One region of the Methylophaga sp. F7 genome, then DNA from elsewhere that is predicted to be linked to it. Evidence: predicted binding sites of a transcription regulator. Region 1 holds the regulator's gene; the other holds the start of a gene.
The links. Region 1 encodes PhoB, which activates phosphate uptake and scavenging genes when phosphate is short. Its sites were predicted from a motif close to GNNTGTCATAAAACTGTCANAT; they were not measured.
Positions count from the first base shown of each region.

Region 2: pstS (phosphate ABC transporter substrate-binding protein PstS) is a predicted target of PhoB. The motif match lies at 2,402-2,423, and genes of this name have one in related genera.

Region 1 is NZ_CM166511.1:3,002,431-3,006,860, forward strand. Features, by position in the region: gene AC08OG_RS15060 (PstS family phosphate ABC transporter substrate-binding protein) at 1-89, opposite strand, end outside; gene phoR (phosphate regulon sensor histidine kinase PhoR) at 231-1,199, opposite strand; gene AC08OG_RS15070 (DUF3329 domain-containing protein) at 1,247-1,519, opposite strand; gene phoB (phosphate regulon transcriptional regulator PhoB) at 1,532-2,224, opposite strand; gene arsJ (organoarsenical effux MFS transporter ArsJ) at 2,306-3,529, opposite strand; partial or broken gene AC08OG_RS15085 (inorganic phosphate transporter) at 3,588-4,430, opposite strand, start outside.
Region 2 is NZ_CM166511.1:1,161,498-1,165,927, forward strand. Features, by position in the region: gene pstA (phosphate ABC transporter permease PstA) at 1-173, opposite strand, end outside; gene pstC (phosphate ABC transporter permease subunit PstC) at 170-1,147, opposite strand; gene pstS (phosphate ABC transporter substrate-binding protein PstS) at 1,278-2,336, opposite strand; gene AC08OG_RS05945 (methanol/ethanol family PQQ-dependent dehydrogenase) at 2,980-4,430, opposite strand, start outside.

The DNA of each region.
Region 1 (4,430 bases):
GGCAGGTTTGGATCGACGTCTGCAAAGCTGGCAGCGGAAAACGTCATTGCCAAAGCGGCGCCGTATAAAGCAAATTTTTTCTTGAACATGAGTCATTAACTCCTTGGGTTAAAAATAAGTTCCAACGCTTACCGCGTTGAGCACCCGAGCAGTATCGCGATTAACTGTGACAAGGATATGAAAGAAATATGACAATACTGTGACATGACCGAAAACAGTAGTCAGTAAGGCTAAATGTCTATTTTATCCATCACACTTTTGGCGGGAAAACAGCACTTAAAATTTGATCCTTCACCAATAACGCTCTGAATCATCAGCTCAGCTTTGTGTCGTTGCAACACATGCTTGACGATAGCCAGCCCCAGTCCTGTACCACCGGTTTCCCTGGCACGACCACTATCAACACGATAAAAGCGTTCTGTTAAGCGGTCGAGATGATGTTGGGCGATACCTTCACCGGTATCTTTTACCTCAATAACAGCAAACTCACCTTCGATATCCCATCTGACATCGATCTGGGTTTCTGCTGGGGTATATTTGACCGCGTTAAACACCAGATTGGAGATTGCACTGCGAAGTTCATCAGCATCTGCCTTCAACCATTTTTCGCTCAGGCAGTGCAGGTTGATCTGATGCTGATGAAAATGTTCCAATCGCTTGGCATCCTCAACAACGCTATGCAGCAACTTGCAGATATCTGTAGGTCGGTGTTGCAGCGGCTTTTCACCGGTTTCCAATTGGGATAACGCCAGCAGATCCTTGATCATCAGATGCATTCGCTGGCTTTGTTGCTGCATTACCGGTAATGCCTGTTGCCAGAGCTCTTGATCACTTTCCGTGGTCAAGGTTTCCAGATACCCCCGTAAAACCGTCAATGGTGTACGCAATTCATGCGATACATTGGCCACAAAATCACGCCGCATACGCTGCAGTTTCTGTGTCTGGGTGATATCTCTGGCGATCAGCAACCTGTCCTTGCTGGCATACCGAACGACTTTGAATTCAAGCTGAATGCGATCATTCATCGGTGAAACGGCTATAACCGATTCCTCGGCATCACCATCAAGTTCCAGTAATTTTTGGAATGCCGGGTCGCGAACCAGATTATTGACTCTGACGCCATTGTCATGCGGCCAGTTGATTCCCAATAACGTCATGGCTGAGGTATTGGCCCAACTGACCTGGCCAAACTCGCCCATTACCACCACCGCATCAGGTAAAGCCGCAGTGGCCGATTGGAAACGTTTTAAATAACCGGTGAGCTTTTTTTACGGTTGCTGTTTTGTGCGCGCATCTGTTCTATCTGCCGACACACGTCATCAATAACCCCTTCGGCTTGCGGAGAACTGTTTTTCTTAGGTTTATCCAGCCATGCCTGCAACTGGTTCCATTTACTCTGCATCCAGAAGATGTATATAAGCGCGGCAACAAACATGAAGGCCAACATATGACCTAAGACCAATCCAATAAAACCGGCCAGGCTGAGCACCGTCAGTAAACGCCAATAATCCCATTGCATCAGACGATCCTGCTATTCAGCAGAAAAACGGTAACCGACACCGCGAACGGTTTGTACCAGGTTGTCATGGCCGCTGGGTTCCAGCGCCTTACGCAGACGACGAATATGCACATCCACTGTGCGCTCCTCTATATATACGGTATCGCCCCAGACAAAATCCAGCAGCTGGGAACGGTTATAAGCGCGTTCTGGGTTTTTCATAAAAAAGTGTAGTAAACGGAATTCGGTCGGTCCCAATTCAATGCGTTCACCATTCACCGATACCCGGTGACTTTTGGTATCCATGACCAGTTCACCCATCTGCAGTTTCTGTGCTTCGTCATCTTCCATCGGACGACAACGACGTAAAACCGCTTTAATTCGTGCAATTAATTCAGGTGGGGAAAACGGTTTATTTATATAGTCATCAGCACCGACGCTCAGACCTTTCACCATATCTTCACTTTCACCCTTAGCGGTAAGCATGATCACGGGAATGGATGCTAAAAACTCATTGGCACGCAGACGGCGGATAAACTCGATGCCATCAATTCCAGGTAACATCCAATCCAGCAAAATCATGTCTGGCTGTTGATTTTTTAACCAATCCAGACCCGTTTCGCCATCCTTGACTGCTTCGCAGGTAAATCCCGCCTGACGCAGACTGAAATTAATCATGTCACGAATGGCGGCGTCATCTTCAACCAGTAATACTGATATGCTCATATCCGATTTTTTCCTGAACTATTTTTCTAAGAGTAAAGCTTAACGGCTAAATATGACAATTTGATAACAACGCTGAAAGCTTTATACAGTCTGGTCTTTGCGCGGTAACATTTTTGAAATAAAACTGGCGGACAGAATCATTAAGGCAGAAATGACCAGACATGCTGCTAACCCGGAAACCTGATAGACCCAGCCAGATAATAATGTACCAAACAATCTTCCAGCCGCATTAGCCATGTAATAAAAACCGACATCCAGCGACACCCCAGCCGCATCAGCATATGACACGATAAGATAGGAATGGATTGCAGAATTGATCGCAAAGATAGCGCCATAAATTAACAAGCCGACAGTTAAAGCCGGTATGACAGCCCATTCAAAATATACCGAGGCGGCAATCAATAACGGCAACACAAAGAGGGGTAAGGACCATAGCCAGACATGATAGCCATCAGGAGCGTTTTGCCTGGAAAAGCCAGTCAGTTTAGGCGCAAGCGCTTGCACAATACCGTAAGCAATTACCCAAGCCGCCAGCAAGCCACCGACATAAATAGGTGACCACTGTAATTGGGCATGCAAAAACACCGGCAAGGCCACCACAAACCAGATATCTCGAGAACCAAACAAAAAGAACCGTGCCAACGATAAATGATTAACCGGCGGACTTTTTGACCAGATATCACTGAATTTTGGTTTGTTTTTGGCTTTACCCAAGTCGCGTTGCAACATGACGATGCTGAAAATCAACACTACCAGAAGCACAACCGCCATAGCCAGTATGGCGCCACGAAAACCGATCCAGGAAAGCAGGGCCGCACCGACAAAGAAGCCAACCCCTTTCAGGGCATTTTTGGAGCCGGTAAGGATGGATATCCATTTAAATAAGGTTGATTGCGCATTATCAGCCACCAGCATTTTGATACTGGATTTGGCGCTCATTTTATTCAAATCTTTGGCAATACCGGAGAGCGCCTGCGCGACCATGACATAAGCCACGGTGAGCCACTGCGGATCCACCAGCAGCATTGCCAATGCAATGACCTGTAATAACAAGCCCAGATGCATAGTGACGTTTAACCCTAATCTGGCGGCCAGCCAGCCACCGACCAGGTTTGTCACTATGCCGAAGAACTCATACAGAACAAACAGCATTGCCACTTCAAGCGGGCTGTAACCCAGTTGATGGAAAAACAATACAACCAACATGCGTAATGCACCGTCGGACACGGTAAACGCCCAGTAGCTGAAAGTCACTACCAGATATTGCTGAATCGCAATGGGCAATGCTTTAAGTTTATTCAGCATGTTCAAATCATCCTGACAAATAAGCTGAAAATAATATGTCAGTTTAATGAAGATTTGATTACAGCATGATGCCTTTTATCATAAAGAAGATGCAGGCTGACAAGGTTGCCGCTGCTGGAACGGTTACCACCCAAGCTGTGACAATCTTTTTCACCATATCGCGTTTAACGAACAGGTTTTTCTTTTCTTTTTTGAGGACTTTTTTGGCTTTTTTCAGCGCGGACTCTTCCTCTTCAATCAGCCGATAAAGCTCGGTAATACGTTGATATTCATCCACGGTTTTGGAGGGTTTTTTCTCCAGCTTTTTCAATTCCCCGCGTAGTGCATTGAGCATCTTTTTATCATCTTTGATTTCGGCTTTTTCGCGATCAATCTGGCGTTCGATTTTATTTGATTCATCCAGCCATTCACGCAGGAATCCAACCCCGAATACCCCACCAATCGCAATATGCGTTGTACTGACCGGCAAACCGAGCTGACTGGCAATGATGACGGTCAAAGCAGCAGCCATAGCGATTGAATAGGCTCGCATCTGATCCAGCTCGGTAATTTCACCGCCTACGGTACGAATCAGTCTTGGACCATACAGGCCCAAACCAATAGCAATACCTAGCGCCCCCACAGCCATGACCCAAAGCGGAATACCAGCTTTATCGGTGATACCACCTGACATAATAGCGTCATTTATTGCGGCCAGAGGACCGATGGCATTTGCCACGTCATTCGCACCATGGGCAAAACTTAACAAGGCCGCTGCGAAGATTAATGGAATAGTGAATTGTGCATTGACACTGGCACGATCATTTTTCATGTATTGCAGGTTACTGGCCAGAGACTTTTTAACGATCCAGAACACCAGCATCCCAATCAACAAACCAATCAATGCAGCAACCAAAAAACT
Region 2 (4,430 bases), 1.2 Mb from region 1:
TCCATGATGAGCATGTAAATAACCGATATCAGTGGAATACTGGCTAATATTGCTAACCCCCAAACCAGTCCTGTCAAAAAGAAATCTTTCAGGGCTCTCAATTCGAGTACATTTTTTTCAAGGCTAGGCAAATTGATTCTTGGTGGCAGAACCTGTTCGTTAATCTGACTCATTTTTTACCCTCAAATTTACGCATGGTGTATTGCTGCACAGCCAGACCGGCAACATTGACCACAAAGGTGATAAGCAGCAGGACCAGTGACGCATACATCAGTGCCTGAATTTCAATCTGACCAGCTTCAGGGAAGGTTGAAGCAAGCAGGGATGCCAGTGTGTTAGCAGGTGCAAACAGCGAGACACTGATGTCATTAACGTTACCGATTAACATGGCCAGCGCCATGGTTTCGCCCAAGGCACGACCAAATCCCAATACCAAACCTGCCAGAATCCCGGAGGAGGCTGTTGGTAGCATGACTTTAAGAATAACTTCCCATTTTGTTGCCCCCATGCCATAGGCTGCTTCTTTAACTTTGTAGGGGATACGACGGAAAGCATCGGCCGAAATGGCCGCTACAGTCGGGAGAATCATAATGGCGAGCACTAACGCCGCGGGAGCCAAGCCTGGACCGCTTAAATCTGTGCTAAACAAGGGAAACCAGCCAAACGTTTCATGTAGCCAATTGGCAGCCGGCCTGATTAGCGGGATAAGCACGTAAATACCCCATAAACCATAAACTACTGAAGGAATAGCCGCTAACAGCTCTATGATGGTTCTGAACATCACTTCGATTTTGGCATGCATGAAGCCCTGGGTCAGGAAGATGGCAATAGCCACCCCTAATCCGCCACCAATCAGCAGGGCAAGTAGTGAGCTGTATAACGTTCCCCAAATTTCAGGTAACACGCCAAATTCATTCTGGTTGGTATCCCAGGTAGTACCAGTGATAAATCCTAAACCATGGTCCTTAATCGCAGGTAAGGCCTGAGAACCGAGTTCAAAGACGATATAAGCCAATAAAAGTATGATTGATAAAGCACATAAATAAGCGAAAGATCTAAAGACGGAATCTTTCATGTAATCACTGGGAGAAGGAGGAGCGGACAGCGTTTTGCCACTCGCGGAATCTTTAAAAGGATCGTGAACCATTTGTGTTCCTATCAATCGTGAATATTTATAGTAAATATCGCTAACATCAAATTTTCAGACGCTTGAACAGATAAATGCTGCAAGTGTTTAAAACACTTGCAGCATTGTTTTATCAGATAACCAAGAGTGATTACTGAATCATGCTGGCAGCGTTGCGAACTTTTTCAACAACATTTTCTGGTAACGGGATATAACCCATTGCTTCAGATGATTCCTGCCCAGTTGTGATCATGTATTCAATAAGGTCTTTTAATGCTTTGGCTTTCTCTTCACCCTGATTTTTGTAAACCAGTAACCAGGTGAATGTTGCGATAGGGTAAGCATCATCGCCCGATGGATCAGTTGCCCATGCACGAAGATCCGGTACATCACTGTTTGGCAGATTACCTTCCGGGAAAGCGGTCGTCGCTAAGGCTGAAGCACCTGTTTCGCCACCGGCTTCAATAAAGTTACCTTTTTGATTTTCCAGCAGAGCAGTAGGCATTTTGGTCAGTTTGGCAAAACCATATTCAACATAACCAATTGCGCCAGGTGTTTGTTTGATAGTTGCTGTTACACCATCATTTTTAGGTGCTTTGACGATTGTGCCAGCACTTGGCCAGTTTGGTGCTTTTGCACCACCAACCTGTTCTTTGAAATTATCGCTGATTGCTGCCAGATGATTAGTGAATACATAGCTGGTACCACTTGAATCAGAGCGAACAACAACAGTAATGTTTTGGTCAGGAAGTTTTACATCAGGATTAGCAGCCTGAATTTTCGGGTCATTCCACTTAGTAATGTTGCCCAGGAAGATTTCCGGATAAACATCACGTGGCAGTTTCAGTTCGTTAACACCATCAAGATTGTATGAAATGACAACTTCACCCGCCGTTACTGGTAACAGGATAGTGCCTTTTTTGACCTGGGCTATTTCACTGTCTTTCATCGCAGCATCACTGCCTGCAAAATCTACTGTTTCGTTAATGAAATCCTGAATACCTGCGCCACTACCTTTTGATTGGTAATCAACACGAACGCCATCGGTTTGCTTGCTGTAGTCTTTAAACCACTTGTTATAAAGTGGTGCTGGGAAACTTGCACCAGAACCATTCAATTTAAGATCAGCATATGCAGCTGTTGAACTCATGGCACCAATAAGTGCGCCAATGACAAAAACTGACTTTGCGCTCTTCGCAAATAGTTTCATAAAAACTCCTGACAATTGAAAAAAGTAAAACACTCGATTTACAGTTCGCTCAGTCTATTGGCGGTTTGTTAAACATTTATGACAAAGGCTAATAAGTTGTATTTCTATGTGCGTCAGGGAGCTATTTAGATAAGTCACATTTTTTGTTGGCAGAATCCGTCAGCAATGACGTTTGGATCCTGCTATGAAGTGAACATTTTCGACCAACGTTTGGAACAGACTGATGGTTCCAGTTGAATTGTCTTTTTCACTGATGAGGATCCAATGACTTAGGCCGGCGACAAAAGGAACACCATTGAAATCACTGCTAAAGAAAGAGATGTCACAATAATCCTCAACGGCAAAAAGATCTCAGATCTTCACAATGGGATTTCCACAGCAGTCCTTTAAATCTAATGCGCACTACCAAAGATTATTAAAGAGAGTTGTGTCGTATTATTAAGGCCGTGGCAGGAAATTTGATATTTATCAATCAATCGAAGCCTATACACTTTTGAACAATTCAAATTCAGCATTTTCGTAAATTTCTAAAATAGGGCTAAACATTTTTACGAGTAGCTAATGAAATCAAGTTTGCTAAATAAAAAAGCCCGACACTCATTAATAGTGCCGGGCCAACTTATGAAGCTGCTTTTACATTACGTTACAAGCTAAATACACTTAATACACCACCCAGTGTGGTCCAGCTTGACAGGGATTTATAGGCACCTACGGCGCCAAGGCCATCAGTATCATTTTCCAGATTATTGGTCATACCAATACCGGCCCAGCCACCAATGCCCGACAAAATTGAGATGTATTGTTTACCATCGTGTTTGTAGGAATTAACGTTGCCGATAATGCCCGATGGGGTTTTAAAGCGCCAAAGTTCACGTCCGGTTTTGGCATCCAAAGCTTTCAGATAGCCCTCCAGCGTGCCATAAAACACCACGTCACCAGCAGTAACCATTGCACCTGACCAAACTGAGAACCGTTCAGGATTTGTCCAGACGATTTTACCTTCACGAGCATCCCAGGCAATAAAGTTACCCATATTGTCTTTGGTGGCTGCAAACATATTCACTTCAGCACCGACGTATGGCTGGCCAGCTAAATATTCAACTTCAAACGGTTCCAGATCCATACAGATATGGTTGGTTGGCACATAGAACAACCCCGTTCTTGGCGAATAAGCCGCAGGTTGTTGATCTTTAGCACCATGGGCTGCAGGACAGATACCGGTTGTCTGAGTATCTTCACCATTGGCTTCAGGTGAATAGGTAGCAACGCGATCCGGAAGTCCCGTTTTCATATTGATGCTGTTGGCCCAGTTAACACTTGGGTCGAACTTTTCAGCCACCAATAATTCACCGGTTGCACGATCCATGGAGTAACCAAAGCCGTTACGGTCAAAATGCACCAGCATCTTACGCATTTTGCCTTTTACTTTCTGGTCTACCAGAATATTTTCATTAACACCGTCATAGTCCCATTCATCATGCGGTGTCATCTGATAGATCCATTTGGCCACACCGCTATCCAGATCACGAGCAAACAGGGACATGGTCCATTTGTTGTCACCGGGGCGTTGCAACGGATTCCAGGTAGATGGATTACCGGTTCCGTAGTAATAAAGATTCAGTTCAGGATCATAGGAGAACCAGCCCCAGGTGGTGCCGCCACCAATTTTCCATTGCTCGCCTTGCCAAGAATTCAATGAGGAATCTTTACCGATTGGTTGCAACATAGCGGTGGTATTTTCTGGATCGATCATCATTTCGTCATCAGGGCCGGTGCTGTATGCTTTATAGAGTGTTTTGCCATTCATATCATAGGCTTGAACATAGCCACGAACACCAAATTCACCGCCAGATATACCCACAATGATTTTGTCTTTAAAGACATTGGCATTACCGGTATTGGTTGCGCCGGTAGTGGGGGTATCACGTTTATCTGACCAGAGCACTTCACCGGTATTAATATCTAACGCCACCAACGTGGTATCCGCCTGGTTGAGGAAAATTTTACCGTCGCCATAAGATAAACCACGATTGACCACGTCACAGCACATTACTGGAACCGTTTCATCGTAGTTTTGTTTGGGTTCGTATTTCC